Regions from separate parts of the Massilia sp. AB1 genome, predicted to be linked through region 4. Evidence: predicted binding sites of a transcription regulator. Region 4 holds the regulator's gene; each other region holds the start of a gene.

Region 1 (7,587 bases), on a different contig from region 4:
CGCTCGCTGAAGCTGGCTTCGCGGCGCAGGCGCACGGCGCCGCCGTGCACGCGGCGCAGCAGGCCGGCCGCATCCAGGTCGCGCAGGTCGCGCCGGATCGTGTCTTCCGAGGTGTCCAAGGTGCGCGCCAGCTCGACGGCCAGCACCCTTCCTTCGCGCTCGACGGCGTCGACAATCGCCTGGCGGCGCTCTTCCGCTAATTGCATGGGTTCTCCTGATGTGTCCGCTCACTGTACACAAACAGGCAAACTCATGCAAGTAAACGCACAAACATGCAAAAACAGGCAGGGTTAGCTGATCATCTGCGCAACACTGGACCTCCAGGCACGTAGGCGGCCCAACAATTAGTTGTTAAACTTCATCAACTTACGTTGCTATAAATATCATGGACAAGTCCTCTGCCATTCTCATCGTCGACGATTACCTCCTGATCCGCACCCATGTGCGCCAGGTGCTGGCCGAACTCGGCTTCCTGAACGTGTTCCAGGCCGACAATGGCAAGACGGCGCAGGACGTGATGCGCAAGCAGCAGATCGACATCGTGGTCGGCGACTGGGGCATGCCGGTCATGAGCGGCATCGACCTGCTCAAATGGATGCGCAGCGACCACCGCTACGCCCACACGCCTTTCATGATGCTGACCGCCGAAGCCAACCCGGCCTCGGTACGCACCGCGCTGCAGGCGGGCGTGAACGCCTACATGATCAAGCCCTTCACGGTGCACAGCTTCGCCAGCAAGTTCATGAGCATGCTGGGCGTAACGCTCGACAGCGCACCGGCCTCGCCGTTCGCACGCCCGGCCCCTGCCCGTCCTGCGGTTCCGAGCGCGCCGTCACCTGCGCCGGCTCCGGCTGCAGTCGCCCCTGCGGCGCCGGCCCTGCCGCCGTCGAACGTGATCGGCCTGGACCAGCCGATCGGCGAGCGGGTCAAGAAGTGCACGGTGCTGATCGTCGACGACATCCCGACCAACATCGAGGTGCTGGCCGGCGTGCTGAAGGACGAATACGCGATCAAGGTCGCGATCAGCGGCAAGAAGGCGCTGGAGATCGCGGAAGCCTTCCACGTCGACCTGATCCTGCTCGACATCATGATGCCGGTGATGGACGGCTTCGAGGTCTGCCGCCAGCTCAAGGCCAATCCGAAGACGGCGCACATCCCGATCATCTTCCTGTCCGCGCGCGACGGCACCGAGGACGTGGTGTCCGGCCTGCGCCTGGGCGCGGTGGACTACGTGGCCAAGCCGGCCGACCCGACCATCCTCAAGGCGCGCCTCTCGGCCCACCTGATGCTGGCCACGGCCATGCAGGACCTGAAGCGCCAGAACGAACTGCTGATCGAGAACGCGCGCCTGCGCGAGGATGTCGAGCGCATGACCCGCCACGACCTCAAGAGCCCGATCGCGGTGGCCCTGCACGGCAGCCAGTTCCTGCTGGGGAGCGCGCTGAACGAGGCGCAGGAACAGCAGGCGCGCATGATCGAAGAGGCGGCCGAGCACGCGCTCGAAATGATCAACCGCACCCTCGACGTCTACAAGATGGAGCAAGGGACCTACCAGCCGATCCTGCAGATGTTCGACCTCGGCACGCTGCTGGCCAAGGTGGCGCAGCAGGTGCAGTTGGCCTTCACCGAGAAGGACGTGGTGATCCGCTTCGACGCGCCGCAGGACGTGATGTGCCTGGGCGAGCCGATGCTGTGCTATTCGCTGTTCAACAACGCGCTGAAGAATGCGGTGGAGGCGTCGCCGGGCGGGGCGGCGGTGCGCATGGTTGTGGCGCCGGGGTATGGAAATCTGCACGTCATGATCGATAACCCGGGCGAGGTGCCGGTGGAGCTGCGGGAGCGCTTCTTTGACAAGTATGCGTCGAGCGAGAAGATCGGGGGGACCGGGCTGGGGACGTACTCGATCCGGCTGATGGCCGAGGTGCAGGGAGGCAGCGTCAGCATGGATACCGGTTCGGGTGTGACGAAGCTGACGATTACGCTGCCCTGCCCGTAATCTGCTGACAAGTTCCGCACCGAAGCTGCAAACGCCCGCATCACACCAGCAGCATCAAATGCTCCCTCTCCCAAGAGCTGATCACCCTGCTAAACGTCGCAAACTCCAGCTCCTTCACCTCGCAGTACGCCTGCACGAACAGCTCTCCCAGCATCGCCGCCAGCTGCGGACACTGGCGCAAGCGCAAAATCGCATCCTCCAGGTCCCGCGGCAGATCGTCGTGCACCTGCTCCGCGCTGTCCGGCGTCGGGTCCGACGGCGTGAGCCGCTCGGTCATCCCCAGCAGCCCGCAGCTGAGCGTGGCCGCCATCGCCAGGTAGGGATTCACATCCACCCCCGGCACCCGGTTCTCCACGCGCCTGGCCTCGGGCGAGGAATTCGGCACGCGGATGCCGCAAGTGCGGTTGTCGTAGCCCCAGCGCACATTGGTCGGCGCCGACTGGAAGCGCGATAAACGGCGGTAGGAATTCACATGCGGCGCGAACATCAGGAGCGCGTCCGGCACATAGCGCTCCAGCCCGGCGATATAGTGGAAGAACAGCTCACTCGGCCCGCCCCCCTCCTCCGTGAAGATATTGCGCCCCGTGGCGATGTCGACCACGCTCTGGTGCACATGCATGGCGCTGCCCGGCTCGGTCTCCATGGGCTTGGCCATGAAAGTGGCGAAGATGCCGTGCCGCAGGGCGGTCTCGCGTACCGCGCGCTTGAACAGGAACACGCGGTCGGCCAGCTCGAGCGCGTCGCCGTGCGCGAAGTTGATTTCCATCTGTCCCGCGCCAGCCTCGTGGATCAGGGTTTCCACGCCCAGGTCGTGGGCCTTGCAGAAGGCGGACAGCTCCAGGAAGAAGGGATCGAAATCGTTCACCGCGTCGATCGAGTAGGACTGGCGCCCCGTCTCGGCCATGCCGGTACGGCCCATCGGGGGCGTCAGGGGCTCGTGCGGATTGGTGTTGCGCGCCACCAGGTAGAACTCCATCTCCGGCGCCACCACCGGCCGCCAGCCGCGCTCTTCGTACAACCCCAGCACCCGGCGCAGCACCGCGCGCGGCGACAGCTCGACCAGCGAACCGTCGAAGTTGCGGCAATCGTGGATGACCACGGCAACCCGCTCGGAGGCCCAGGGCACGACCCGGATCGTGTCCGGATCCGGTACGCAGATCATGTCGGGGTCGGTCGTGCCCACGTAGGGCGCGTTGTTGGGCTGCTCGCCGTTGACGGTGTTGAGCAGCACGCTCTTCGGCAGGCGCATGTGGCCGCCGTCGAGAAACAGGTCTTTGGGAAGGATCTTGCCGCGCGCGATGCCCGTCATGTCCGTGATGACGCACTCGACTTCATGAATATTGTGTTCGCGCAGGAACTCGCGCATCTCAATGCCCATGGTGTTTCCGTCGTAGCTACGGGAGGCCCAATATAGCACCACGCCCGCCGGCCCCGCGCGCCGCTGACGCCTTCCCGCAATCCAGGTATCGAATCTGGCATTTCGCGTCATGACCGGCCCCGCCTGGCCCATTCTGCGCCATACTTCCGCCATGAAAACAATGTCAATCAAGCAGCCCGACCCTGGCCGCCGCCTCATGTGGCGGATCTATGTTGCCGTCTGGCTGGTATATGCGGTCTTCCTGTCGACCGCCGACCAGCTGGACAAGGTGGTGGCGGGACAATTCGATGCGGCGCGAGCCGCGTTGACGATCGCCAGCCTGCTCCCCTCCGCGCTGCTGCTGGCCCTCGCGTGGCCGCTGACCGGCTACCTGGAGCGCCGCAAGCTGAGCCGGACCACGGTGCTGGTGGTCCACGCCTTGATCGCGCCCGTGTTCGCGATCCTGTCGCAAGGGCCCTTCTGGGCCATGTTCCAGCCCAACAAGGCGATCAGCTGGTATGTCTGGCCCCTGCTGTACCACTGCATGACCTACCTGCTCGGGACCGGCATTTTCACGCTGGTCCGCGCCGGCGAGCGCGCCCACCGGCAGGCGCTGGCCATGGAAGAGGCGCAAAAGCTGCTGATCGCCTCGGAACTGAACGCCTTGCGCAGCAAGCTCAATCCCCACTTCCTGTTCAACACCCTGCACTCGATCATCGCGCTCACGCGCAAGGACCCCGGCGCGGCGGAGACCGCCCTGTTCCAGTTCTCCGACATGCTGCGCTACGTGCTGGACACCGAGAAAAGCGGCAGCGACCGCGTGACGCTCGATGCGGAACTCGATTTCGTGCGCGACTACCTGGAGCTGGAAGCGCTGCGCCTCGGCAGCCGCCTGAACGTGGAATGGCAGCTCGATCCGGATGCCGGCAGCGAACAGGTGCCGGCGCTGTCCCTGCAGCCGCTGGTCGAGAACAGCATCAAGCATGCGTTCAACCCGCACAGCCGCCCCGGCACCCTGCGCATCGAGACCCAGCGCGACGAAGCCGGAGGGCGCCTGCGCTTTGCCGTGCGCGACGACGGTCCGGGCGTCGATGCGGATGCGATCGGACGCAGCGCGGGCCTCGGCCTGCGCACGGTGGAAAAGCGCCTGGTGCTCGACTACGGCGCAGAGTCCGCGCTGCGCATCGACACCGCCCCGGGCGCCGGCTTCGCCGTCGCATTTTCCATTCCGCTCGAACCGACAGGGAGACTCGCGTGAACATGAAGACCGTATTCTTCGCGGAAGACGAACCGCTCGCCCGCGACGTGCTGCGCGATGCGATCTGCGCCCACGAGGGCCTGCGCCTGGTGGGCGAAGCGGCCGACGGGGCAGCAGCGCTGGCCAGCATCAACCGGCTGCGGCCGGAGGTGGTGTTCATGGACATCCAGATGCCCGAGATGACCGGGCTGGAGGTGCTGCGCCGCCTGGATTACCTGCCGCAGATCGTGTTCACCACGGCCTACGACCAGTACGCGGTCACGGCTTTCGAACTCAATGCCGTCGACTACCTGCTCAAGCCCTTCACGCGTGCGCGCTTCGACGCCGCCGTGGCGCGCCTGCTGGATGCGCCGCAGCGTTCGCCGGGCGAGCTGGCCGATACCTTGCTGCAGGCGGGCCAGCGTGAGGTGCGGCGCGTCGAGCGCATCCTGGTGCGCGACCGCGGCCGCATCTTCCCGCTCGCGGTGGGCGATATCGAGTACATGAAATCGGATTCCAAGTACACGGTGATCGTCGCGCGCGGCCAGAACTTCCTGGTGCGGCTCGGCATAGCGGAGCTGGAAGCCCAGCTCGACCCGGCGCGCTTCATCCGCATCCACCGCTCGGTGCTGGTCAACCTCGATTTCGTCGAGTCGATGACGCCGGACGACCAGTCCCAGCTGCAGATCGAGATGCGCGACGGCACCCGCCTGGGCGCCAACCGCGAGGCGTCCAGGGCGCTGCGCGATATGTCCATCTAAAAGTTGGTTTCATGCAATAAGAAATATCTGTCGGAATCTTTTACACCTCCTCGCAGACCTTCTCGGGCGTTCCTTCAAAATCAAGGAGTTGCAAACTTGGCATGCAAATTGCTATCCATAAATTTGTATTTCAATTTTAACTATATTCCTGAAAGAGAATAAAAAATGAACCGTTCGCTCGTACAGTTGTTCAGCATTGCAGGCATGAGCCTGGCCCTCATACTTCCAGCCTCTGCTGCCGTCGTCACGACCGCAACTGCGGTCACCGGCACGGGTCCGCTTTCCCAGCAGTGGACCGCCACCTGGAGCGGCAGCGACGCCTATGGCATGGGCTCCGACCTGACCGTGGGCGGCAACAAGCTGTCCTACGATTTCAAGCATCCGGGCCACGCCTACATGGGCGTGCCGCAGCAGACCTATGTGTTCTCCACGACGGCACAGAAAACCGGCAAGCTCTCGATCGACGTGGACCTGTCCTCGTTCGCAGCTTGGTATCAGTCGTACACCGATATGTCGATTTGGCAAGGCTCGACCAGCAACGCCACGCTGCTGACGCAGAACACCTGGGGTGGCGTGGTCAAGAAGTCGCTCGACCTGGACCTGACCGCAGGCCAGGCCTGGGGCTTCATCGCCAAGGGCGGCAACTACGACGGCACCGGCATCCTGGCCGGCTCGTTCACCGTGACCCAGGCCGACGTCCCCGAGCCTGCCTCGCTGGCACTCCTCGGCCTGGGCGCCCTGGGCATGCTGGCACGTCGCCGCAAGAAGGCCTGAAACACGGCGCACCTACCGCCTGGATGATCCGGGCGGCATAAGAAAAATGCCAGTCAGCGATTGACTGGCATTTTTTTCGAGCGGAGACTTTGCGAGGACTTCCTGCTACAGTTGCCGGTAGTTCGACGAGGAGACCACCATGTTCACATTTGCACCTACCAAACACACGCTGGCCGCGCTCATGGCGACAGGCCTGCTGGCAGGCTGCGCCCAGATGGGGACGCAGAACACCGCCATGACCGACGCGATGAAGAACCATGCCGGGATGGATTGCTGCAAGGAGAAGATGGGGGCGGATGGCAAGCCGATGCCTTGCAAGTGCTGTGGCCAGAAGGCGATGGCGGGCGCTGCGGCGATTACCGGTGCCGCGCCGCAGATGTGCATGGGCCAGATGAGCAAGAAAGCCGGCTCCTAAAAGTTCTCAGTTAGCCACAAGACAGTCGCCCCGGCGAAGGCCGGGGCCCAAGTTTGCTTGAGCTATCGAGACGCTTAACTTGGGTTCCGGCCTCCGCCGGAACGACGTGCATGCGTTAACGGTTCAAACCTGAATCCAGGTCGTCTTCAGCTCCGTATATTTATCGAACGCGTGCAGCGACTTGTCGCGCCCGTTCCCTGACTGCTTGTAACCGCCGAACGGCACCGTGATGTCGTCGTTGTCGTACTGGTTCACGTGCACCGTACCAGCCCGCAGCGCGCGGGACGCGCGGATCGCCTTGCTCATGTCGCGCGTCCACACCGCCGCCGCCAGGCCATAAGGCGTGCTGTTGGCCTGCTTGATGGCCTCGTCCAGGTCCGTGAACGACAGCACCGACAGCACCGGCCCGAAGATCTCTTCGCGCGCAATGCGCATCGACCCATCCACGCCGTCGAACAGGGTCGGCTCGATATACAAACCGCCGCTCTCCTGGCGCGCCGCGGCGCCGCCGGCCAGCAGCCGCGCGCCGGCCGACTTGCCCTCTTCGATGTAGCCGAGCACGGTCTTCATCTGGGTCTGGTCGACGATCGCCCCCATCACCGTCTCCTCGTCGAGCGGATCGCCGGGAGCGTGGCGCGGGATCAGCTTGAGCGCCTTGTCCAGGAAAGCCTCGCGAATCGATTCCTCGACGAACAGGCGCGAGGGCGCATTGCAGCTCTCGCCCTGGTTGAAATAGATCGAGCCGATCGCGCTTTCGACGGCGGCATCCAGGTCCGGGCAGTCGGCGCAGACGATGTTGGCCGACTTGCCGCCCAACTCGGTCCAGGCGCGCTTCAGGTTCGACTGGCCCGCCATCTGCAGGATCTGCTTGCCCACGCGGGTGGAGCCGGTGAAGCCGATGCAATCGACATCCATGTGCAGCGCCAGCGCCTTGCCGGCTTCGTCGCCGTAGCCGGGCAATACGTTGAACACGCCCGCCGGCACCCCCGCCTCCAGCGCCAGCTCGGACAGCCGCAGCGACGACAGCGGCGCCTTCTCGGACGGCTT
Region 2 (7,587 bases), on a different contig from region 4:
AGCTGGGTGTGCTCCCAGTAGCCGAACTGCTCGATGCCCATGTAGAAAGGCGCGCCGTCCAGGTTGCCGAGATAGACATCGGTGTCGCTCAAGCCGAAGTCGCCGGAGGCGTAGCACATCGGCGCACTGCCGTCGCAGCAGCCGCCCGACTGGAAAAACATCAGCGGGCCATGGCGGCGGCGCAGTTCGCCGATGAAGGCCAGCGCCGCGGGCGTGGCGCAGACGCGGTCGATCGAGGTGCTCATGCTTGCTCCTATGTCCAGGTCGCGCCGGCGCCATGCCGGCGCGGGTTCACGCCTCAGAAGAAGCCCAGTGCGTTGGGGCTGTAGCTGACCAGCAGGTTCTTGGTCTGCTGGTAGTGGTCGAGCATCATCTTGTGGTTCTCGCGCCCGATGCCCGACTGCTTGTAGCCCCCGAAGGCCGCGTGCGCCGGGTACAGGTGGTAGCAGTTGGTCCACACCCGGCCGGCCTGGATCGCGCGGCCGACGCGGAAGGCGCGCGCCGTATCGCGCGTCCACAGCCCGGCGCCGAGCCCGTACAGGGTGTCGTTGGCGATGCGCAGCGCGTCCTCCTCGTCCTTGAAGGTGGTGACCGAGACCACCGGCCCGAAGATCTCTTCCTGGAAGATGCGCATCGCGTTATCGCCCTTGAACACGGTCGGGCGCACGTAGTAGCCGCCTGCCAGTTCGCCCTGCTGCACATGGCGCTCGCCGCCCGCCAGCACCTGGGCGCCTTCCTGGCGGCCGATGTCGAGGTAGGACAGGATCTTCTCCAGCTGTTCCTGCGAGGCCTGGGCGCCGATCATGGTCGCGCTGTCGAGCGGATTGCCCTGCTTGATCGCGGCCACGCGTTCCAGCGCGCGTTCGATGAAGGCCTCGTAGATCGATTCCTGCACCAGCACGCGCGAGGGGCAGGTGCAGACCTCGCCCTGGTTCAGCGCGAACATGGCAAAGCCTTCCAGGCACTTGTCGAAGAAGGCATCGTCGGCGTCCATGATGTCTTCGAAGAAGATGTTGGGCGACTTGCCGCCCAGCTCGAGGGTGACGGGAATCAGGTTCTGCGCTGCGTATTGCATGATCAGGCGGCCGGTGCCGGTCTCGCCGGTGAAGGCGATCTTGGCGATACGCTTGCTGGAGGCCAGCGGCTTGCCGGCTTCCAGGCCGAAACCGTTGACGACATTGATGACACCCGCCGGCAGCAGGTCGCCGATCAGCTCCATCAGCACCATGATCGAGGCCGGGGTCTGCTCGGCGGGTTTGAGCACCACGCAGTTGCCGGCCGCCAGGGCGGGCGCCAGCTTCCAGACCGCCATCAGGATGGGGAAGTTCCAGGGGATGATCTGGCCGACCACGCCCAGCGGCTCGTGGAAGTGGTAGGCGTAGGTCTCGTGGTCGATCGGGGCGATCGAGCCCTCCTGGGCGCGGATGGCGCCCGCGAAGTAGCGGAAGTGGTCGATCGCCAGCGGGATGTCGGCCGCCGTCGTCTCGCGGATCGGCTTGCCGTTGTCGATGGTCTCGGCGGTGGCCAGCAGGCTGAGGTTTTCCTCCATGCGGTCGGCGATCTTGTTCAGGATGCGCGCGCGCTCGGCCGGCGAGGTCTTGCCCCAGGCGTCCCTGGCGGCATGGGCGGCGTCCAGCGCGGCTTCCACGTCTTCAGCCGTGGAGCGCGCGACTTCGCAGAAGGGCTGGCCGGTGATCGGGGTGATATTGGCGAAGTACTCGCCCTTGCTCGGCGCGACGAAGCGGCCGCCGATGAAATTGTCGTAGCGCTGCTTGAAGGGATTGGCGACGCCCAGCTTGTTGATGTCCGCGAGATTCATGTCATCCTCTATGTCTGTGTTGAGTTGTCCGTCGGTGGAACGGGCTTGTGTTGACCACGACTTCCTTTTCGCAAGGGCCGTGCCAGCCCCGTTTTCGCCGCGCTCCCGCAGGGAGAAGCCCGGCCGGGCGAGCAGGCGCCGAAGAAGGCGCGCCCCTTTCTGGTACATCTGTTGCAATCTGTGACAGCGGCGGGAAGGCTCAGCGGATCAGCACTCCCCAGGGCAGCTGTCCGACGGCGATATCGTCCAGGCGGCGTCCCGTGGCGGTATCGATGACCGAGACGCTGTCCGAGCGCCCGTTGGCAACGTAGAGGCGCGCCCCGTCCGGCGTCAGCGCCATGTTCCATGGCCGCTTGCCGACCGGGATGGTCGCGGTGACGGCGTTGCGCACGGCATCGACCACCATCACGGTGCCGTCCGCGCCGTTCGAGACATAGACCTGCCTGCCGCCGGGGTGCACGGCGACGCCGGCCGTGTTCTTCCCGGCCGGGATCACGGCCAGGCTGCGCCGGGCGGCCATGTCGACCACGTGTACCGCGTTGGCCAGCTCGCAGGCGATATAGGCGCGGCTGCCGTCGGGACTGAAGCCGATGCCGCGCGGGCGCAGGCCGACCGCGACCGAACCCGCCTGGCGGCGCTGCGCGACATCGATCACGTCCACCTGCTCCGCGTCCTCGGCGCTGACGAGCAGCCAGCGCCCGTCGGGGCTGAAGACGGCGTGTTCCGGGTTCTTGCCCGCCACTGGGATCTCGGCCAGGATGCGCCGGCTGGCCGCGTCGATCAGGGCCACGCTGTTGCCCTCCTCGACCGCCACCGCCAGCAAGCGCCCGTCGCTGGACGCGCTGACGCCTTCCGGCGACTTCCCCAGGGCGATGGTAGCGAGCGTGGTGCCGGCAGCGGCGTCCAGCGCCAGCAGCGCGCTGCTGCCGGCGTCGGTGACGTACAGGATGCGGCCTTGCGGATCGGCGGCGATGCCGCGCGGGCGCTTGCCGGCGGCGATTTCGCGCACCACCGTGCCGGTGGCCGTGTCGATCACGCTGAGGGTGGCGGACTTTTCGTTGGGGATGTAGGCAAGCGGCGCGGCAAGGGCGGCAGCGCCGGACAGGATGCCGGCCAGGGCCAGGCAAACTCGAAGAGAAGACATGATCGGCCTTTCGTAGAAGCGTCCGGGAGACGCGGTACGGAGGCAAATGCAAGCGCCGTGCCATTGCGGCGCAAGCCGGTCACGGGCGCACGGCCTTCACCCCATGCTTCTCGAACAGGGCCGCCAGTTCGCCGCTTGCGGTCATCTCGTTGACGGCAGCCTGCAGGCGGCGCGCCAGGTCCTCGTTGTCCTTGCGGACCGCCATCCCGACCGCCCATCCGTTGCGCGGCATGCGCTGGAAAGCCAGCTCCTCGACCGGAAAGGCCGGATCGTCGCGCAGGGCCGTTTCGACCTCGGAGCGCTTGGCCAGCACCGCGTCGAGCGCACCCGCCTTCAGCGCGGCCAGGGCCTCGCCCGCCGTCGGATAGATGCGGACCTGCTCGCGCAGGCGCGCCTCGCCCAGCATCAGCATGCCGGCGATCGAGACCTTCTCGACGCCGATGCGCTTGCCGGCCAGCGAATCGACGCCCTGCAGCTGCGGGATCGCCGCCGCACTGCGCGCCAGGCGCAGGCTCTCCACATAATAGGGTGCGAAGATCCTGACCTGCGGGTTGTCGGCCATCAGCCGGCTGTCGACCGGCACGTGCAGCATGACGTCCGCCGGGCCGTAGCCGAGATAATGGCCCTTCCACACCATGTTGCGCAGGTCGTCCGCGACCTCCTCGTCCGCCGGGAAAGGCATCAGGCTCAGGCGCAGGCCCAGCTTCGCAGCCAGGGCCTGGGCCAGGTCCACGTCAATCCCCGCTCCCTTGTCGGAAAAGGGAGCGAACTCGTTGTAGACCGCCACCTTCAGCGCGCCGCTTTCGCGGATCTTGTCCCAGCCGGCGCGTGCCGGGGCGGCGGCGGCGAATGCCGCGGCGGCGCATGCCAGCAGCGCGCGGCGCCGGCTCATCAAACGCTTGCTCATGCTTGGCCTCTACGGTTGGTGGATCAGTTGGACTCGCGGCGCGATTCGAGGTAGGTCTTGATGGCCCACATCGCTTCCTGGTTGAACACCCCTTCGAAGGGCGGCATGTACACGGCGCCGTTGCGCACCTTCCCGTTGCGCACGGAGGTGAGGTAATAGTTGTCCATCTCCTTGTAGCAGGCGGCCTTCTTGGCGGCGTTCTTCATGCCGGTGCAGTCGCGGTCCAGCTGGCGCAGGTCCGGCGCGATGCCGCCCGATACCGCTTCCAGGCCGTGGCAGCGGGCGCAGTTCTGGTTATAGGCCGATGCGCCGACCTTGAGCGCGTGAGGATTGGCGCGGTAGGGATTCTCGTCGCGCCACTGCTTGCCCAGGTCGGGCAAGCCCTTGGTGTCGACGGCTTGCGGCGTGACCGGGCCGTGCGCCTGCACGAAGGCGGGGGTGCTGGCGGCGGCGAGTGCGAGTGTGGCGGCGAAAACGCGGATGGGGTGCTTCATGCTTGTCTCCTGCTGGTTATCGAGTTGGGTAATCGAACAGGAGCAATTGGTGTGCCATGGGCCGGCCCGGCGATGAGGATGCCAAGCTGTTGCAGCTTGGAACAGTTGTGCCAGCCGGCGGTGCGACGTTCAGGGACAGGCGGCGCGCAAGCTAGTTGGCCACGCCGCGCGAACCGCCAGGCTGGACCATCAACAGCGCGTCGTGTTCACGCCGGCGGCAGGCCGATGCGAAAGCGGATGCCGCCGCGCGGTCTTGCCGGAAGCGCTCGAACTGGCCAGGTGTCAGTGCGTAGTATTCCTCGTACTCGGCAAAATCGTTACGGACCGGCACGGAAAGGAAATAGCGTCCCGATGCCTCTTCCACGCCCAGCGAAAAGCGTTCTGCCCTGTTCACGATCAAGTCCTTGAATTTCATCGTTTCTTCCTTTGGCGGACGGCAGACCGCACGCCTTATGCATGCTCAATAATGTGGGCCGGGACGCCCTCTCCGGCTGAAGATTATTGCATAATTGCAACTTCAATGGCGCAGCTTTGCCCGACTACCTCATGAGGAGCCTCCATGCGTTTTCCCTTGTCCGCACGCCCAGTACTGCTCTCCGCCGCCCTGCTCGCCCTCACCGCCTGCGAGACGGGGCCGGCGCACCGCCTCGGCGATGCGAACGTGCCGCTGATGAAGCCGGGCTACGGCCTGGTGGCGACGATGGTGGTGCAGGCCAACCGCCTGCACAGCAACGACCAGCCGACCGCCATGTCGACGGCCGGGAGCACGATCGTCTACTTCGACACGGTGCGGGGTTCGGCCGGGTCGCCGTTCTGGGTGCTTCGGGGCGGCGGGGCGTTCGCAGGCTATGTGAACGTGGAGCAGCCGGCCAGGACCGACCGCGGCTACCCGGCCTTCCTCAAGCCGGTCAAGCCGGGCAAGTACTACCTGAGATCCTTAACGGTGGGTACGCCGGGTAACGAGCAGGTCGTGGGGCCGAAGGACGACACCGTGATCGAGGTGGTGGAAGGCGAAGTGACCTATGCGGGCCGCGTGCAGATGCAGACCTGGTGGACGGAAAAAGGCAACGGCTATGCGCCGGTGAGGAGGACCCTCGAGGTGCTCGACGAGTACGCGCAAGACATGGCGGCCTTCCAGGTGCGCGAGCCGCGGCTCGCCACGATGACGGTCAGGAATGGGGTGGCGCGCCAGCCTGCACATGCCGGATCCGGCGCGCTCCGCACAGACTAGAACACCAGATTGACGCTGCGCGGGCAGTGATCGCTGGTCTCGATACGCTGTCCCGGCGTCTGCACTACCGCCGTTTTGCGCGAGCCGAGCCCCTCGGGCTGGAGCGCCGCGAGCGGGCCGCTGAGCACGATATGGTCCAGGCCCGAGAAGCCGCGGCAATTCGCGTCGACGCCCGTCAAGGGCACCTGCTTGAGGGACCGGGTGCCATCGTCCAGCTCCTGCCACAGGTAGCGCGTCGCCACCTTGCCGTCCGCATCCTGCTTCGGCACGCCGGCCGGATTGCTTCCGTCCGCGCGCACCTGCTCGGGGCGGATCGCGGCGGCGGCCTCTTCGTCGATGCGGCGGTTGAAGTCGCCCAGCAGGACGAACTCGGGGCTGCGCTGCGCGACCTTGTCGAGCCAGCGCTCCAGCGGCGCCACCTGGCGGTTCAGGACCTGGCAGGCGCCGGCGCGATCGTCGAGCAGGCGCGCCTGATAGATAGGTGTCGGCACGATGTTGGCGCAGCTGGACTTCAGGTGCACATTCAGGAAGCTGATACGGCGCCCCGGCAGTTGCAGCTCGAGCGCCAGGCCCGGGCGCACCTTGCGCGCTTCCGGATCAGCGGGATTGTCGCTCACCGCCAGGCCTGTCTCCACGCTGCAGCGCCCGGGCTCCTGGCCCAGGCTGCGGTCCCAGGCGAAGGCCACGGTCTGGAAGCCCTCGTGCGGCGCGTCGCACACGCTGAAGCGCCCGGCGTGGCGGCCGAGCAGCTGCTTGATGACCTCGGCCGAGCGCACTTCCTGGAAGGCGATCACGCGCACCTGCTGCGTCGCGATCAGGTTGTTGATCGTCGCCTGCAGGCCGGCCAGCTTGGCGGCGTAGTCGCTGCTGGCCAGCGGCGCCGAGGCGCCACGGCCCTGGTAGGCGGAGCATGGGGGCATCATGGCCAGCTGCGCGGGCCCTCCCGCCAGGCGCTCGGTGTCGGCGGCGCATTGTTTCGCTGCGCGCACGGCTTCTTCGCTGGCGGACGCCTGTCCCCGCTCGCGCCGGGGACGTGTATCGCACCAGGAGACGGCCTGGCAGACGGCGGCGTGGCGGTCGAAGTCCTGCTGCGAACCAGCCCAGGCCATGTTAAAGGAGGCAACCCCGATCTGCGTCGGCGGCTGCGGGACGGGTTGGGCGGCACAGCCGGCCAGCGTGGCGAGGATCGCTGCCGGAAGCGCGAACGACAGCGGTCTAAAGGAAAACTTCGAGGTTGACATCGGGGCTCTCATTGGTTGGACGCATGCTGGCCATACGATTGGCCGAAATGACAAGCATTATGACGCCATTCCCCTGATCCAGACCAGTACTACACGTGTCGCCGGCGAAGGATCTGGCCCACTCCGCGACTTATAGGAAAGGCCAGGAAAGGATGCGCTTCGCGTGCAGCACCACACGCCCGAGCAGATAAGCGGCAGCCAGGCTAAGCGCCAGCATGCCGCGCACATCGCCCGTGAACGCCAGCCACACCCCGCCGACGGTGGCGCCGGCCACCAGGACCATCAGCCACAACTCGATACTAAGGAAGAAAACGATAGCTTCGCGCCAGACGCGCAGCATCAACGCGAGCGCTTCCTTGACTGTCTTGATTCCGTAAAACATGGTGATGTTCGCAAAATAGCAAATGTGAAGCCAGAAATGACAATCGCCGGCTTGAGCCGGCGATTGTCTTGATTCTGGAGGCGAGGACGGGAGTCGAACCCGTCTAGACGGCTTTGCAGGGCGTATTATACTCAACAATTTCAAACACTTAGGCGAGAACCACAATTTTCGCCTCTTGAGTTCGTTCACCTTGGTCTTCATCAAGCAAGGAACTGAGGCTCTAGCAATAGGCATCTGGCGCAAGATCCGCAAACAGGAAAGACCCACCGCGCGAGCTTGCGTTACGAATTCGAAACCGAATCTGTGCTTGGCATGTTAGCGTCCGGCATAGTACCGCGCCAGCTCCGCAATTTCCGCATCGTTCAGGTT
Region 3 (7,587 bases), on a different contig from region 4:
GACAAGCTGGCGCCGGTGTCGCCGCGCGACCTGCGCAAGACCCTGCTCGACAGTCTCGGCTATGCGGTGGCGGACGGCCGCGCCCATGTGAGCGTGGACGACATCCGCCTGCGGCAGGCGCCGGGCAAATCCAGGATCGGGTTTTAACTACGGATGCCGGGCCAGCTGGCGCCGCTCGGCCGCGCGCCCGTGCAGCAGCGCCAGCAGCTGGTCGGCCTGCTCGACGCTGACCAGCAGCGACTGGCCTTCCCTGGCCGGCAGATACACCACCCGCTCGCGGTCGGTCATGGCCACGAACAGCGGCCGCTGGTCTTCGCTGGTGAAGCGTCCGGCGGCATAGCCCGGCAAGCTGATGCCGTTGTTGCGCAAGCCCAGCTGGGCGGCGTCGATCGCGGCCAGGCTGCCGTGGCGGGCATGCGCCAGGTCGAACTCGCCGATGTCGCGCGCGTATTCATAAAAGTAGCTGGCGCGCACCAGGACCTGACCGTCGCGCACCTCGAGCGTGTTCTTCGACAGGCCCAGCGCCAGCAGCAGGGTCACGGGCAGCACCAGCGCCCCGGCCGCGGCCCCGCTTTTCAGCTTGGCCGCCAGGCCACGCTTGCGCGCCAGCAGCATCGGCAGCGCGGAAGCCAGGCAAGTGATACCGATGAGTGTCAAATATGCCGACAGGCCGACGGCGGGAATGTCGAACACGGCAGCGCTCATCGGTGCACCTCGCGCCGGAAAGGATCATAGCTGACGACGACCGCCCAGCCTTGCCAGGCCAGCGGCAATCCCCATCCGCAGCCACATTCCGGCGGTTTCGCCGGGAACCAGTACTTCTTTTCCATGTACCCGCTCCGGTTCAGTCTTTCGCAGCGTCACCTTAACAGACTTGCCTTGCGCGCGGCACGGCGATGGCTCAAACCCCTCCCATCCCTATATGTCGTCGCCGCCGAACTTGGATGAGAGTCCTGATTCTTAACGTGAAGACACCCAATTTTTTCCGGAGGGATAGAAAGTTTTAAATAGAAACTTTCGGTATTTTTTACACTTTTCCTTTCTGTCGAAGTGCTACCCGCGATAGGTATTTGATTTATCTCAAAGTATTGACGCTGGCCCGTAACTTGCTCTTACGACGTTGTAGTACCTGGCAGTTACCCACAAGAACGAAGTAATTCCATAGGAGCTAGTGATGAAGTCAAAAATCCTGAAGCTTGCAATTAGTGCAGCACTCGTAACTGGCGCCTCGCCAGCATTCGCCGACCTGGTCTATCAAACTGGCGCACAACAAACAGGCACTGGCCTGGGCGCCGTGTCGACCGTGGTGACTGTCCAGGACAACACCGTCGGTCCCCAACCGCCCGCTACCGAGTCGGGCTGCGTCCGCCACACCAATGGCGGCAACATGACCAATCCGGACCAGACCTGCGAGCCGAGCACTGGCTTGCTCGGGGGGGACAATACCGGCGCCGTTGGCGGCAATGGCGTTTATTTGCTCAGCGATATCGACGGCATCACCACCGCTGGCGAACTCGGTTTCGTTGTGAACATCAGCGAACCTGGCAGTGACGACGCGACCCTCACCGACCTGTACATGAGCCTGTACGCCCTCGATGGCACCTTGCTGGAAATCTTCTCGTACACCGGGCCTGACCTGATCTTGGAAGATACCGGGGGCATCGGCCAGTCAGGCCTGCACCGTTTTGTCCTGGACGACCTCCAAGCCGCAGCCGCCGACCTGGCCTGCCCCGACCTGACGCAATGCGTCGTCGCTGGCGGGGTCCAGTTCCTTGCAGGCACCACCCAGGGCACCCCGGAAACCGTGCGCGTCGGCGCCTTCGAGCGTGACGACAGCGGCAACCCGGGCGAAGTGCCGGAGCCGGGCTCGGTCGCCCTGCTGGGCCTGGGCGCGATGGCAATGGGCGCAATGCGCCGCCGCTTCGCAAAGAAGTAAGCCAGCCTGACAGGTACTGCTTCAAGCGCCGGTCCGGCATCGTCCGGGCCGGCACCGCCGGGCCGGCGCCTGAAGCGTATCCACTGTTCTACTGCTCGCCCGGGATCACCACGGTCGAGTAAGCCGTCACGACCTTCCATCCGAGCGCCTCGTACAAGGCCCGCCCCTCTTCGGTTGCCACCAGCACCCTGTTCGCCTGGTGCGATTGCTGCATGCCGCCCAATGCCGACATGATCGCCCTTCCCAGGCCGCGCCGGCGATGCGCCGCGTGCGTGTCGATGCGATCGAACACGAAGCATCCATCGTGTTCCACGGCGTAGCCGCTCGCGGCGACGGAGCCGTCTCCGGCATGGATGCGCGCCATGTAGACGCCGTCTCTCTCCGCGACCTCCAGCCGGTAGCCTGGCCCCGGCATGCGCGGCTCGCCGTCCATGCCTGCCTGGGTCATGAAGTAGCCGCCCGGCTGCAGCCGCCAGCGCGCAGGCACAAGCGCCAGCAGCTGCTCGCCGGAACCGCACATCTTGATGAAGACGCGGCTGGTCTCGATCGACGCCGCCAGCTCCGCCAATCGGGGATCGGGACCGGCGAACACGTAGCGCCGCACTTCCTCCGGCGAAGCGGTGTCGACGCGCATGCCGCCGTGGTCCGGAACAGGCCGGGGAAGGCCACGGGCCAGCGAACGCCCGGCGAGCCAGCCCCACAGCAGCGCGGGATCGACATGGGACGCGCTGCGCATGTCAGGGCGTGACCCAATCGCGGGCATGCTGGACCGCCCTGGCCCAGCGCGCCATCAGCGCTTCGCGGCGCGCTTCTTCCATGACAGGCTCGTAGCGGCGCTCGGCCTGCCACTGGCGCGCGATGTCCTCGCCCGACTCCCAGAAACCGACCGCCAGGCCGGCCAGGTAGGCCGCCCCCAGGGCCGTGGTTTCGGTCACGCGCGGACGCACCACGGGAATGCCGAGCAGGTCGGCCTGGAACTGCATCAGCATGTCGTTGCACGCCGCGCCGCCGTCGGCCCGCATTTCGGTGACGGCGCAGGCGGCGTCCTTCTGCATCGCATGCAGGAGCTCGGCGCTCTGGTAGGCGATGGCTTCGACCGCGGCGCGCGCGATATGGGCCGCCGTGGTCCCGCGCGTCATGCCGACGATGGCGCCGCGCGCATACGGGTCCCAATGCGGAGCGCCCAGGCCGGTGAAGGCCGGCACCAGCATCACCCCGCCGCTGTCGGGCACGCTCAGCGCCAGCGGCTCCACATCGGCGGACTGCCGGATGATGCCCAGGCCGTCGCGCAGCCACTGCACCGTGGCGCCGCCCATGAACACGCTGCCTTCCAGCAGGTAGTCGGTGGCGCCGGCGATGGTCCAGCCGACCGTCGCCAGCAGGCGGTTGTGCGAGACGGGCGGCGTATCGCCCGCGTGCATCAGCATGAAGCAGCCGGTGCCATAGGTGTTCTTGACCAGGCCCTTGCGGTGGCAAGCCTGGCCGAAGGTGGCCGCCTGCTGGTCGCCGGCGATGCCGGCGATCGGAATCGCGTGGCCGAACCACTCCTCGGACGCCAGGCCCACGACTTCCGAACTGGCCACCACTTCCGGCAGCACGGCTGCCGGAATGCCGAACAGGTCCAGCAATTCCTGGTCCCAGCGCAGCGTGTGGATGTTGAACAGCATCGTGCGCGAGGCGTTGCTGACGTCGGTGACGTGGCGGCCGCACAGGCGGAACGCCAGCCAGCTGTCGACGGTGCCGAAGGCCAGCTCGCCGCGTTCGGCGCGCTGGCGCGCATGCGGCACGTGCTCGAGCAGCCATTGCAGCTTGGTGGCGGAAAAATAGGCGTCGACTTCGAGGCCGGTGCGTTCCTGGATCATGGCGGCATGGCCGGCCGCGCGCAGGCGGTCGCAGGCTTCGGCGGTGCGGCGGTCCTGCCAGACGATGGCGCGGGCGAGCGGTTCGCCGCTGCTGCGGTCCCACAGCAAGGTGGTCTCGCGCTGGTTGGCGATGCCGATGGCGGCCACTTGCGCGGGCTGGATGCTGGCCTGGCGCAGGGCCTCGCGTGCGCAGGCGAGCTGGCTGCTCCAGATGTCGAGGGCGTCGTGCTCGACCCAGCCGGGCTGGGGGAAATGCTGGGGGTATTCGCGCTGGCAGCTGGCGACCGGCAGTCCCGCGTGGCCGAACAGGATCGCGCGCGAACTGGTGGTGCCCTGGTCGAGGGCGAGGATGAAGCGATCCATCGTGTCTCCTGAAGCGGTGCTAAGAAGAGAAGCCCAGGCGCGGATACCCGGCGCAGCCGTCAACCTCGTGCAGGAAGCCTGCGTCCAGGTAGCGCGGGATCTTGTCGAATTCACCCAGCACCCGGCTGCGGAATGGCTCGTCCTCGTACCAGCGTTCGGCCGGGACGCCGAAGTAGTTGACCGGACAGACCGACATGCGCAAGCCCGGCCAGTGCCGCTGCAAGGTCATGAGGTAGCGGCGCGTCGAGCACACCTTGCCGATGACGAGGACGCTGCGGATCGCGCCGAGGTCCATCGCTTCGGCCGCACGGGCGCGGCCGAAGCGGACGTTTTCGCCGGTGTTGGTGGCGGCGGTTTCCAGGATCAGGACCGACTCGGGCAGGCCCATGCGCACCAGCCGCTCGCCGATGAGCTCCGCCTCGGCTTCCAGCAGGCCGCGCGTGCGCCCGCCGGAGACCAGCAGGCGGCGGAACATGCCCTGCTGCCAGAGCCCATAGGCCGCGTCGCAAAATTCGGGCACGCCGTGGCGCGTGCCGAACAGGAAGCCAAGGTCCGAGGGTGAGGCCGGAAAAGCCGGCATCATGTAGTCGGCTATCAGCTGCAAATCAGTGGGAGACATGGCGCGGGAGCGAGTCGTCGACAGGCCGATCATATCAGCCCGGCAAGCCCTTATGTCCACGCCGTGGAGAGAGAATTCAAGTAAAGCAGGCCGATAGGCCGGATTCTGTGTAGTGGTCTCCCTTGCGGGACGCCCCTATGACAGCCATTCCTCTAGGCGCTGGATTACTCCAGCGCTCAAGCTTCCTACCCGCACGCTCCGCGAGCAACATCAACGCGTGCCTATTTGGAATTGCTCCAGGTGGAGGTTACCGCGTTTCACCGTAACTTAATACGCTCGTCTCTGTGGCCCTATTCCTCGCCTTATACCTTGCGGCTTTCAGCGGACGGCCGTTAACCGTCACCCCGCTCTGTGGAGTCCGGACCTTCCTCCCGCCCGCATCCGAAGATGAGGGCCAGCGACTGTCTGGCCTGCTTCACGGCTGACATTGTAACCGATTGGGGGCTGCTCGACGAACTTGGGTCCCGGCCTCCGCCGGGATGACGTTTACGGGCAGCGGGCCGAACGCTCGCGTTTTCTGAAATTTGATGTCGCCATTTCAAAAGCCTCCACTGAGCAGCTCACATAGAATGCCCGGATGCCAAACCAACAAGGATGACCGAACCATGACGCACCCTTCCCGTACCGGCGGCCAGATCCTGGTCGATGCGCTCCACATCCACGGCGTGGACACCGCCTTCGGCGTGCCGGGCGAAAGCTACCTCGACGTGCTCGACGCGCTGCACGATTCGCAGATCCGCTTCGTGATCAACCGCCAGGAAGGGGGCGCGGCGTTCATGGCCGAGGCCTACGGCAAGCTGACCGGCAAGCCGGGCATCTGCTTCGTCACCCGCGGCCCGGGCGCCACCAACGCCTCGATCGGCGTGCACACCGCCTACCAGGACTCGACCCCGATGATCCTGTTCATCGGCCAGGTCGGCAACGACTTCATCGACCGCGAAGCCTTCCAGGAAATCGACTACCGCCGCATGTTCGGCCAGATGGCCAAGTGGGTGGCCCAGATCGACCGCGCCGACCGCATCCCCGAATACATCGCGCGCGCCTTCCAGGTCGCCACCAGCGGCCGTCCGGGCCCGGTGGTGCTGGCGCTGCCGGAAGACATGCTGGTCTCGACCGCCGCCGTGGCCGATACCCGCCCCTACCAGCCGGTCCAGGGTTCGCCCTCCGCCGCCCAGATCGCCCAGCTGCGCGCCATGCTGGCCGAAAGCCGCCGTCCGCTCGTGCTCCTGGGCGGCAATACCTGGAACGACCAGGCCTGCGCCGACCTGCGCGCCTTCGCCGAAGCCAACCACCTGCCGGTGGCCTGCGCCTTCCGCTTCCAGGACCTGCTCGACAACGATCACCCGCACTACGCCGGCGATGTCGGCATCGGCATCAATCCCAAGCTGGCGGCGCGCGTCAAGGACGCCGACCTGCTCATCGCCCTCGGCCCGCGCCTGGGCGAGATGACTACCAGCGGCTACTCGCTGCTGGCCTCGCCGGTGCCGCAGCAGCGCCTGGTGCACTTCCACCCGGACCCGGAAGAACTGGGCAGCGTCTACCAGGGCGAACTGATGGTCGCCAGCGGCATGCAGCAGGCCTGCGCCATGCTGGCCGCGATGGAACCGGTCGACGCCAGCGCCTGGAAAGGCACGGTCGCGCAAGCCAGGGCCGAGCTGGCCGCCTACCAGGCCCAGCCGCCTATCTTCAAGGAAGGCAATGCCCCGCTCGACCTGTGGCAAATGGTGCAGGAACTGATGGCCCAGCTGCCGCACGACGCCATCATCACCAACGGCGCCGGCAACTATGCTTCCTGGGCGCACCGCTTCTACCGCTACGGCGGCATGCGCACCCAGCTGGCGCCGACCAGCGGCGCGATGGGCTACAGCGTGCCCTCGGGCGTGGCCGCCAAAATCGTGCAGCCGGAGCGCACGGTGGTGACCTTCGCCGGCGACGGCGAGTTCATGATGAACGGCCAGGAACTGGCCACGGCGGTGCAGTACGGCGCCGGCGTCGTAATCCTGCTGTTTAACAACGGCATGTTCGGCACCATCCGCATGCACCAGGAACGCGAATACCCGGGCCGTGTGTCCGGCACCGGCCTGCACAATCCGGACTTCGCCGCCTTGTCGCGCGCCTACGGCGGCCATGGCGAAGTGGTGGAAACGACGGAAGAGTTCGGCCCGGCCCTGCGCCGCGCGCTGGCCCATGCCAACGAGCACAACAAGCCGGCCCTGATCGAGCTGCGCTACGACGGCAACCTGATCACGCCGAACGCGACCCTGGAAGCCATCCGCAAGAACGCGGAAGCCACCAAGGCGAAACGCTGAGCGGGAAACCCGGCTCGGGAAACCGGGCCGGGAAGACTGTGAGTCAGTTCTGTTCCAGGCCGAGCTCGGCTGGAAGCGGGATGGGAGCGTCGAAGAAGCTGGCCTGTTCAGGATGCGTCAGGAACAGCGCGACCAGGGCAATGAAGGCCCAGACGACGATGTTGCGCAGGGTCGCGGCGCTGCCTTCGAGGGCGTTGTCACCGAACACCAGGCGCTTCAGGAAGTTCGTGATTTTCACGGTTAAACCCCGATTTTATCTATTGGTTTCTCTCTGGCTGTCACTCTATATCAGCCGCGCTCGTTTTTCCAGTTTCGCACTGTTGAGCTGTGACGATTTGATGACAGATTGACGACACGAAAATCGTCCGTGAAGCCAGCGCCCGCGCCGCGTGGGCGCGCGCAGTGGGCTGCGGAGTAGGCTGTATTGCTGCTCTGGTAAAATATTCGCTACTTTTTTCATCGCGCCGCCTCCTGGCGCTGCATGCAGCCCCCACCACC
Region 4 (7,587 bases):
TGATCGCCTGGTGGTTATGGTCTTTCAACATCTGCTTGTGTTTCAGAACCTGCCGATCCAGCTTGTCCATCAGCGTGTCGATCGCGGCATACAGGTCTTGGGCGACACTCGCCACGTGCAGGGTCTTTCCGGACACCTGGACGTTAATCTCCGCTTTTTGCCTTTTTTCTTTTTCAGTGAGGTTGTCGACGGCGAGGAAGACATGGGTATCGATCACTTGATCGAAATGCCTGATGATGCGCTCGAGCTTATTCTGAACGTATTCACGGATAGCGGGAGTCACTTCGAGATGGTGGCCACTGATTGTGAGGTTCATACACACTCCTTTGAAAAGCGCGCCGCCCAGGCGCAAGGCAGGAGTGGGCAGCGCTGTTACAAGGCTTTGCGGAGGCTGACGGGAGGGATCTTGAGCGCTTCTCGGTATTTGGCGACCGTCCTGCGCGCAATGACCATGCCTTGTTCCCCGAGCATCTCCGCGATCTTGCTATCGGATAAAGGATTCTTAGGGTCTTCTGCTCCTGTCAATTGCGCAATGAGAGCGCGGATCGCCGTCGAGGAGGCTTCTCCCCCCGCTTCGGTGGCGACGTGGCTTCCGAAGAAGTATTTCAACTCGAACATGCCGTGCGGGGTCAGCATGTACTTCTGCGTTGTAACACGAGAAATTGTGCTTTCGTGTAGGCCTAGTGTATCAGCAATCTCACGTAAAACAAGGGGACGCATCGCAACCGCGCCGTGGGAGAAAAAGTTCTTCTGGCGCTCCACAATCGCCTCTGCCACACGCAAAATCGTATCGAAACGCTGACGCATATTCTTGATCAGCCATTTCGCTTCCTGCAGCTGGGCGTTCATCTGCCCTTCGCACTTGCCCTGCTTCATCAGCGACGCATACAGGCTGTTCACCCGCAGGCGCGGCATCACGTCCGGGTTCAGCATCACGGCCCAGCCGTTCTTGGCGCGGCGCACGATCACATCCGGTACCACGTAGTCTGACACGTTCGAGGCGAAGGCCGCGCCCGGATGAGGATTGCACTGGCGCACCACGGCTTGCACCTCGCGCAAGTCTTCGTCGTCGCAATCCAGCGCCTTCTTGAGCTTGCTGTACTCGCGCTGGGCGAACCAGCTCAGGTAGCCTTCGACGATCTTCAGCGCCAGGCGGCGCGTCACCAGGGGCACGCCCTGCATGCGGCGGATCTGCAGCGCCAGGCATTCGCCCGCGCTGCGCGCGCCCACGCCCACCGGGTCCAGGCTCTGCACCAGCGCCAGCGCGCAGCGCAGCTCGTCCATCTCGATCTCGAGCTCTTCCGGCAGGCGCGCATGGATCTCGTCCAGCGGTTCTTCCAGGTAGCCGTTGTCGTCCAGCGCGTCGATGACCAGCTCGGCCAGCGCGCGGTCGCGCGCGGAACAGCCGGTGACACGGATCTGCTCCATCAGGTGCTCGCGCAAGGTGACGGAACTTGCTTCCAGCTGCGGGCGGCCGTCTTCGTCCTCGCCCCCGCCCGCGCCGCCGCCCGAACCCCAGTCGGCGTCCGGCGCGTCGCGCTCGCCGTCGCCGCCTTCGAAGCCTTCGCCGTTCTCGCCCGAGGCGGCGGAGGCCTCCGACGCGCCCTCGCCTTCCTGCGCGGGAGCGGCGGGCGCTTCGCCAGTGGCGGGCGCGTTATTGATGGCGCCGTCGGCCAGCAGGCGCACCGAACGGTCGAGCGGGTCGTCGAGCCGCTCGAGCAGGGGATTGTCGGACAGGATCTGCTCGATCTCCTGGTGCAGCTCGAGCGTGGACAGCTGCAGCAGCCGGATCGACTGCTGGAGTTGCGGCGTCAGTGCAAGATGCTGCGATGTGCGGAGTTGCAGGGACTGTTTCATGTCTACATGCGGAAGTGTTCACCCAGATAGACGCGGCGCACGGATTCGTTGGCGATAATATCATCCGGCCGGCCCGAGGCCAGCACCGCGCCCTGGTTGATGATGTAGGCGCGGTCGCAGATGCCGAGCGTCTCGCGGACATTGTGGTCGGTGATGAGCACGCCGATCTTGCGCTCCTTCAGGAAGCGCACGATGCGCTGGATCTCGATCACCGCGATCGGATCCACGCCGGCGAAGGGCTCGTCGAGCAGCACGAAGCGCGGGTTGGTCGCCAGCGCGCGCGCGATCTCCACCCGGCGCCGTTCGCCGCCCGACAGCGACATGGCCGGGTTCTCGCGCAGCTTCTCGATCTGCAGCTCGGCCAGCAGGGTGTCGAGGCGCTCGCTGATCTCGTCCTTGCCCAGCGGCCGGCCATCGACCTGCTGCAGTTCCAGCACCGCGCGGATGTTCTCCTCGACGGTGAGCTTGCGGAACACCGAGGCTTCCTGCGGCAGGTAGGACAGGCCCAGCACCGCGCGCCGGTGGATCGGCAGGCTCGAGATATCGGTGCCGTTGATGTCGATCGAGCCGGCGTCCGAGGGCACCAGGCCGACGATCATGTAGAAGGACGTGGTCTTGCCGGCGCCGTTCGGGCCCAGCAGGCCGACCACTTCGCCGCACTCGACCTGGAGCGAGACGTCGCGCACCACCAGGCGCTTGCCGTAGCTTTTCTGCAGGCCCTTGACGATCAGGGTGCTGCCGCTGTCGCGCGCCTCCATCAGGGCTTCCCTGCCGGAGCCGGAGCCGCCGGAGCGGCGGTGCGCTTGGGCGACAGGATCAGGGTGCCGCGGCCGCCGCCCACCTTGCTCTGGCCGCTGGCGTCGTTGCGCACGCTGGCCACTTCCTTGCGGTTGTCGTAGGAGATGAAGGGGGCGATGATCTCGTTGGTCACGCGCTTGCTTTCCAGCTCCTTGACCACGGCGTCGGCGAACAGCTTGACCATCTCGGAGCGCTCGTCGTATTCGATGCGCTGGGCCTGGCCTTCGACCCACAAGTCGGGGCCGCCGTCGCGCTTCTGGCGGAAGGTGGCGACCTTGCCCGGGTTCGCGGTCAGGGTCACGCTCATGTAGCCTTCCGGGGTTTCCTTCACCAGCGCGCGGTCCGACTTGAGCACCAGGGTGCCGCGGGTGACGACCACGTTGCCGGTCAGGATGCGGGTCTGGGTGACTTCGTCGACGTCGAGCGAATCGAAGTTGATGACGGCCTGCTTGAGCGAGTCGGCGCGCTCGGCGAAGGCCGTGAGCGACAGCAGGGAAAGGCAAACGGCAGCGAATAGTTTCTTCATGGTGTGCTGGGTCCTGGGTTGACGCGGCGCCTTCATTGTCGGGCGCCGCGCGGCGGATAGACGATCTGGCCGCGGCTGGCGATGTGCATCTTCTGGGTCGCGTTGTTGGCCACCATGCCGGTGCCGCGCACGCTGGAGGCGCCCAGCTGCATCTCGATCGGCTGATCGGTCTTGAGGATTTCCTCGTCGGGCAAGGCGGTCAGGGACTGGGTGCGCACGCGCAGCGCTTCCGAGGTGGCCGTGCGCGGGCGTTGCAGGTCGACGTTGCCGAGCATGTCGACGCGGTGCTCCTGGTGATAGATGCGCGCGCTGTCGGCGGTGACGGTCATGGCCGGGCGGCCCGGCTCGACGCCGCGCAGCACCGGCTGCACCACGGTCGAGACGTCGCCCTCGGGGATGTGGGTCAGGCGCTTGCCCGACACCAGGTAGCTCGGCTGGCCGCCTTCGGTCATGCGCACGAAGGAGAAGTTCTCGACGATGTAGTCGGGTTCGGTCGGCGGCCCGCCCAGGCGCGCATTGGTGTCGTCGCCGTCGAAGGCCTGCAGCAGCCAGAAGCTGCCGAAGGCGCAGAACACCGCGATCATCATGATCGTCAGCAGCTTCCAGCGGTGCGCGGTGCGCTTGTTGGTGAGGTAGGCGGCCATGGCGCGTCGGCGAATCAGGCGAAGTAAGGCGCGAGCGCCTGTTCGTAGGTGCCCTGGGCGCGCATCACCAGGTCGCACACTTCGCGCACGGCGCCGCGGCCGCCCGCGTTGCGCGTCACGTAGTGGGCGCGGTGCTGGACTTCCGGATGGCCCGAGGGCACGGTGACGGCGAAGCCCACGCGCGTGAACAGCGGCAGGTCGATCACGTCGTCGCCGATGTAGCCGCATTCCTCCGGCGTCACGCCGGTTTTCGCCAGCAGTTCGGCGAAGCCGATGCGCTTGTCGTGGAAGCCCTGCCACACGTGGGTGATGCCCAGGTCGGCGGCGCGCTTGACCACGATCGGCGAATTGCGCGCGCTGATGATGGCGGTCTGCACGCCGGTCTTGTTCAGCAGCTGGATGCCCAGGCCGTCGAGCACGTTGAAGGTCTTGGTGACTTCGCCGTCCGGGCCGTAGGTGAGGCTGCCGTCGGTGAGCACGCCGTCGACGTCGAAGATCATGACCTTCACACGCTTGGCGCGTTCCATGTGTGCGAGCGGCAGCATCAGATCACCTTGGCGCGGGTCAGGTCGTGGATGTGCAGGGCGCCGACCAGGCGGTCGTCCTCGTCCACCACCAGCATCTGGTTGATGCGGAATTCTTCCATCACGGCCACGGCGTCCACGGCCAGCTGGTCCGGATGCACGCGGCGCGGGTTGGCGTGCATGACGTCGCGGATGGTCAGGTTGGAGAAGTCGTGCATGCGCTCGATCAGGCGGCGCAGGTCGCCGTCGGTGAACACGCCGATCGGGCGCTTGTCGGCGTCGACCACGGCGGTCATGCCCATGCCCTTCTGGGTGATCTCGAGCAGGGCCTTGGCCAGCGGGACTTCCGGCGCCACGGCGGGGATCGCCGCGCCGCTGCGCATCACGTCGCGCACGTGGGTCAGGAGACGGCGGCCGAGGGCCCCTCCCGGGTGCGACAGCGCGAAGTCTTCCTCGCGGAAGCCGCGCGCGTCGAGCAGCGCCACCGCCAGCGCGTCGCCCATGGCGAGCGTCACGGTGGTGCTGGTGGTCGGGGCCAGGTTCAGGGGGCAGGCTTCCTTGTCCACCGCGATGTTCAGGTGGATCTCGGCCAGCTGCGCCAGGCGCGAGGCCGGCTTGCCGGTCATGGCGATCACGTGCGTGCCCATGCGCTTGACGGCCGGCAGGATGTCGAGCAGCTCGCTCGACTCGCCCGAATTCGAGATGGCGATGAAGATGTCGTTGGGCGTGACCATGCCCAGGTCGCCGTGCGCGGCTTCGCCGGGGTGGACGAACATCGCCGGGGTGCCGGTCGATGCCAGGGTGGCGGCGATCTTGCGGCCGATGTGGCCGGACTTGCCCATGCCGGACACCACGACCCTGCCCTTGCAGGCGTACAGCAGGTCGGCGGCGCGCACGAAACTGTCGTCGTCGCCCAGGCGCGCATGCAGCGCGCGGATCGCGTCGGCCTCGATGGCGAGGGTCTCGCGCCCCAGCTCCAGCACGCGGCGGGCCTGGCTCTCGTCAAAACTTTTCAGCATTGTTTTTTCATCGGTTAAACTCATACCGGAAGTATAAACGAATTGGGAAAGCAAAAAACTTGCCAGTCATAACAAACAACAACACCGACCGGAACGGGGCATGCATTCTGGACTTGAACTGACCCTGCTCCTGCTGGGCTGCGCCGTGCTCGGCGTGGTTGCCTTCCGCATGCTGCACCTGCCGCCGATGCTCGGCTACCTCGCCGTCGGCGTCCTGATCGGCCCCCATGCCCTGGCCCTGGCCGACGACAGCCCCGCCACCCACGCCCTGGCCGAATTCGGGGTCGTGTTCCTGATGTTTTCGATCGGCCTGGAGTTCTCCCTGGCCCAGCTCAAGGCGATGCGGCGCATCGTATTCGGGCTGGGCATGGCGCAAGTCGTATTGACAATCGTCGCCACGATGCTGTTCGGACAACTCATCGCGATGCTGACGCCGCAGCTGAACATCAGCTGGCAGGCCGCCTTCGCGCTGGGCGGGGCGCTGGCGATGTCCTCGACCGCGATCGTGGTCAAGCTGATCACCGAGCGGCTCGAGCTGGAGAGCGAGCACGGGCGCCGCATCATCGGCATCCTGCTGTTCCAGGACCTGGCGGTGGTGCCGCTGCTGATCCTGATTCCTTCGCTGGCGCGCAACCCGGAAGACCTGCCGGCCACGCTCGGCCTGGCGGCCCTGAAGGCGGCCGCGGTGCTGGCCCTGCTGCTGTTCTTCGGCCAGAAGCTGATGCGGCGCTGGTTCACGGTGGTGGCCAAGCGCCGCTCGCAGGAGCTGTTCATGCTCAACCTGCTGCTGGTGACCCTGGGCGGAGCCTGGATCACCGAGCAGGCCGGCCTGTCGCTGGCCCTGGGGGCCTTCGTGGCCGGCATGCTGATCTCCGAGACCCAGTACAAGCACCAGGTGGAAGAAGACATCAAGCCCTTCCGCGACGTGCTGCTCGGGCTGTTCTTCATCACCATCGGCATGCTGCTCGACCTCAAGGTGGTGCTGGCCAACTGGTGGCTGGTGCTGGCCCTCCTGGTCCTGCCGGTGCTGCTCAAGTTCGCGCTGATCGCCGGCCTGGCCAAGCTGTTCGGCTCCTCGGACGGCGTCTCGATGCGCACCGGCCTGGCCCTGGCCCAGGCGGGCGAATTCGGCTTCGTGCTGCTCAACCTGGCCTCGGACTCGAAGCTGATCGATCCTTTCCTGATGCAGCTGGTGCTGGCCTCGATGGTGCTGTCGATGCTGGCGGCGCCCTTCATGATCGCCAACATGGACAAGATCGTGATGAAGATCGCGGCCAACGAATGGATGATGCAGTCGCTGGCCCTGACCCAGCTCGCCACGCGCACCATGAAGACCCAGAAGCACGTGATCATCGCCGGCTTCGGGCGCAGCGGCCAGAGCCTGGCGACCCTGCTGAGCGAGGAAAAGCTGCCCTGGTATGCGCTCGACCTGGACCCGGAGCGGGTGCAGGAAGCGCGCGCCGCCGGCGCCAACGTCTCCTACGGCGACGCCTCGCGCCGCGAAGCACTGATTGCAGCCGGCATCAACCGTGCCAGCGCGCTGGTGATCACCTTCGCCGACACCCGCCTGGCGATCAAGCTGCTGCACCTGGCGCACGAGCTGGCGCCCAATCTGCCGGTGATCGTGCGCAGCCACGACGACAGCGACCTCGACATGCTCAAGGCCGCGGGCGCCACCGAAGTGGTGCCGGAAGCGCTGGAGAGCAGCCTGATGCTGGCCTCGCACGCGCTGGTGATGCTGGGCGTGCCGCTGCGGCGCGTGGTGCACCGGGTGCAGGCCGCGCGCGACGAGCGCTATGCGGCGCTGCGCGGCTACTTCCACGGCGCGGGCGACATCACGGACGATCCGGAGCACAGCTATGTGCGCCTCCATTCGGTGACCCTGCCCGAAGGCGCGGCGGCGGTCGGCAAGACCCTGGCCGAGCTGCGCCTCGATGAAGTGGGTGCGGAGGTGACGGCCCTGCGGCGCGAAGGACAAAAGCTCGATGCGGGACCGGAGACGGTGCTGGACGCGGGCGATGTGGTGGTGCTGCGCGGCGAGGGAGAATCGGTCAGCCGGGCCGAGGCCCGGCTGCTCTAGGGACGCGCGATCAGGCGACCGTGACGACCTTGTTGCGGCCGCCCGCCTTGGCTTGATACAGGGCCGAATCGGCGGTCGCCACCAGGTCCTGGGCCACGCCCTCGATCGCGTGATCGCGTTCGAAGTCGGACAGCGCCGT

The links. Region 4 encodes sigma-54, which starts transcription at its own class of promoters, with help from an activator protein. Its sites were predicted from a motif close to TGGCANGNAANCTGCTTT; they were not measured.
Region 1: J8847_RS05005 (PEP-CTERM sorting domain-containing protein) is a predicted target of sigma-54. The motif match lies at 5,449-5,466, and genes of this name have one in related genera.
Region 2: pedF (cytochrome c-550 PedF) is a predicted target of sigma-54. The motif match lies at 4,404-4,421, and genes of this name have one in related genera.
Region 3: J8847_RS14200 (PEP-CTERM sorting domain-containing protein) is a predicted target of sigma-54. The motif match lies at 1,096-1,113, and genes of this name have one in related genera.

The regions. Positions count from the first base shown of each region.
Region 1 is NZ_JAGKSG010000005.1:124,915-132,501, forward strand. It holds gene J8847_RS04980 (DeoR/GlpR family DNA-binding transcription regulator) at 1-206, opposite strand, end outside; gene J8847_RS04985 (response regulator) at 386-1,996, shown strand; gene J8847_RS04990 (glutamine synthetase family protein) at 2,037-3,374, opposite strand; gene J8847_RS04995 (sensor histidine kinase) at 3,535-4,611, shown strand; gene J8847_RS05000 (LytTR family DNA-binding domain-containing protein) at 4,614-5,351, shown strand; gene J8847_RS05005 (PEP-CTERM sorting domain-containing protein) at 5,517-6,125, shown strand; gene J8847_RS05010 (hypothetical protein) at 6,265-6,540, shown strand; gene J8847_RS05015 (aldehyde dehydrogenase) at 6,664-7,587, opposite strand, start outside.
Region 2 is NZ_JAGKSG010000006.1:112,173-119,759, forward strand. It holds gene J8847_RS05710 (DUF779 domain-containing protein) at 1-245, opposite strand, end outside; gene adh (aldehyde dehydrogenase) at 299-1,819, opposite strand; gene J8847_RS05720 (beta-propeller fold lactonase family protein) at 2,019-2,963, opposite strand; gene J8847_RS05725 (ABC transporter substrate-binding protein) at 3,043-3,870, opposite strand; gene pedF (cytochrome c-550 PedF) at 3,894-4,364, opposite strand; gene J8847_RS05735 (hypothetical protein) at 4,516-4,779, opposite strand; gene J8847_RS05740 (hypothetical protein) at 4,924-5,595, shown strand; gene J8847_RS05745 (hypothetical protein) at 5,592-6,836, opposite strand; gene J8847_RS05750 (hypothetical protein) at 6,967-7,218, opposite strand; gene J8847_RS05755 (c-type cytochrome) at 7,534-7,587, opposite strand, start outside.
Region 3 is NZ_JAGKSG010000022.1:51,281-58,867, reverse strand. It holds gene J8847_RS14210 (AAA family ATPase) at 1-147, shown strand, start outside; gene J8847_RS14205 (hypothetical protein) at 148-705, opposite strand; gene J8847_RS24355 (hypothetical protein) at 702-830, opposite strand; gene J8847_RS14200 (PEP-CTERM sorting domain-containing protein) at 1,175-1,936, shown strand; gene J8847_RS14195 (GNAT family N-acetyltransferase) at 2,025-2,672, opposite strand; gene glpK (glycerol kinase GlpK) at 2,674-4,161, opposite strand; gene J8847_RS14185 (YdcF family protein) at 4,181-4,744, opposite strand; RNA gene rnpB (RNase P RNA component class A) at 4,859-5,197, opposite strand; gene J8847_RS14175 (thiamine pyrophosphate-binding protein) at 5,386-7,089, shown strand; gene J8847_RS14170 (hypothetical protein) at 7,133-7,327, opposite strand.
Region 4 is NZ_JAGKSG010000010.1:45,679-53,265, reverse strand. It holds gene hpf (ribosome hibernation-promoting factor, HPF/YfiA family) at 1-316, opposite strand, end outside; gene J8847_RS08345 (RNA polymerase factor sigma-54) at 373-1,857, opposite strand; gene lptB (LPS export ABC transporter ATP-binding protein) at 1,860-2,615, opposite strand; gene lptA (lipopolysaccharide transport periplasmic protein LptA) at 2,615-3,181, opposite strand; gene lptC (LPS export ABC transporter periplasmic protein LptC) at 3,214-3,825, opposite strand; gene J8847_RS08325 (HAD family hydrolase) at 3,840-4,370, opposite strand; gene J8847_RS08320 (SIS domain-containing protein) at 4,370-5,392, opposite strand; gene J8847_RS08315 (monovalent cation:proton antiporter-2 (CPA2) family protein) at 5,469-7,448, shown strand; gene J8847_RS08310 (diguanylate cyclase) at 7,459-7,587, opposite strand, start outside.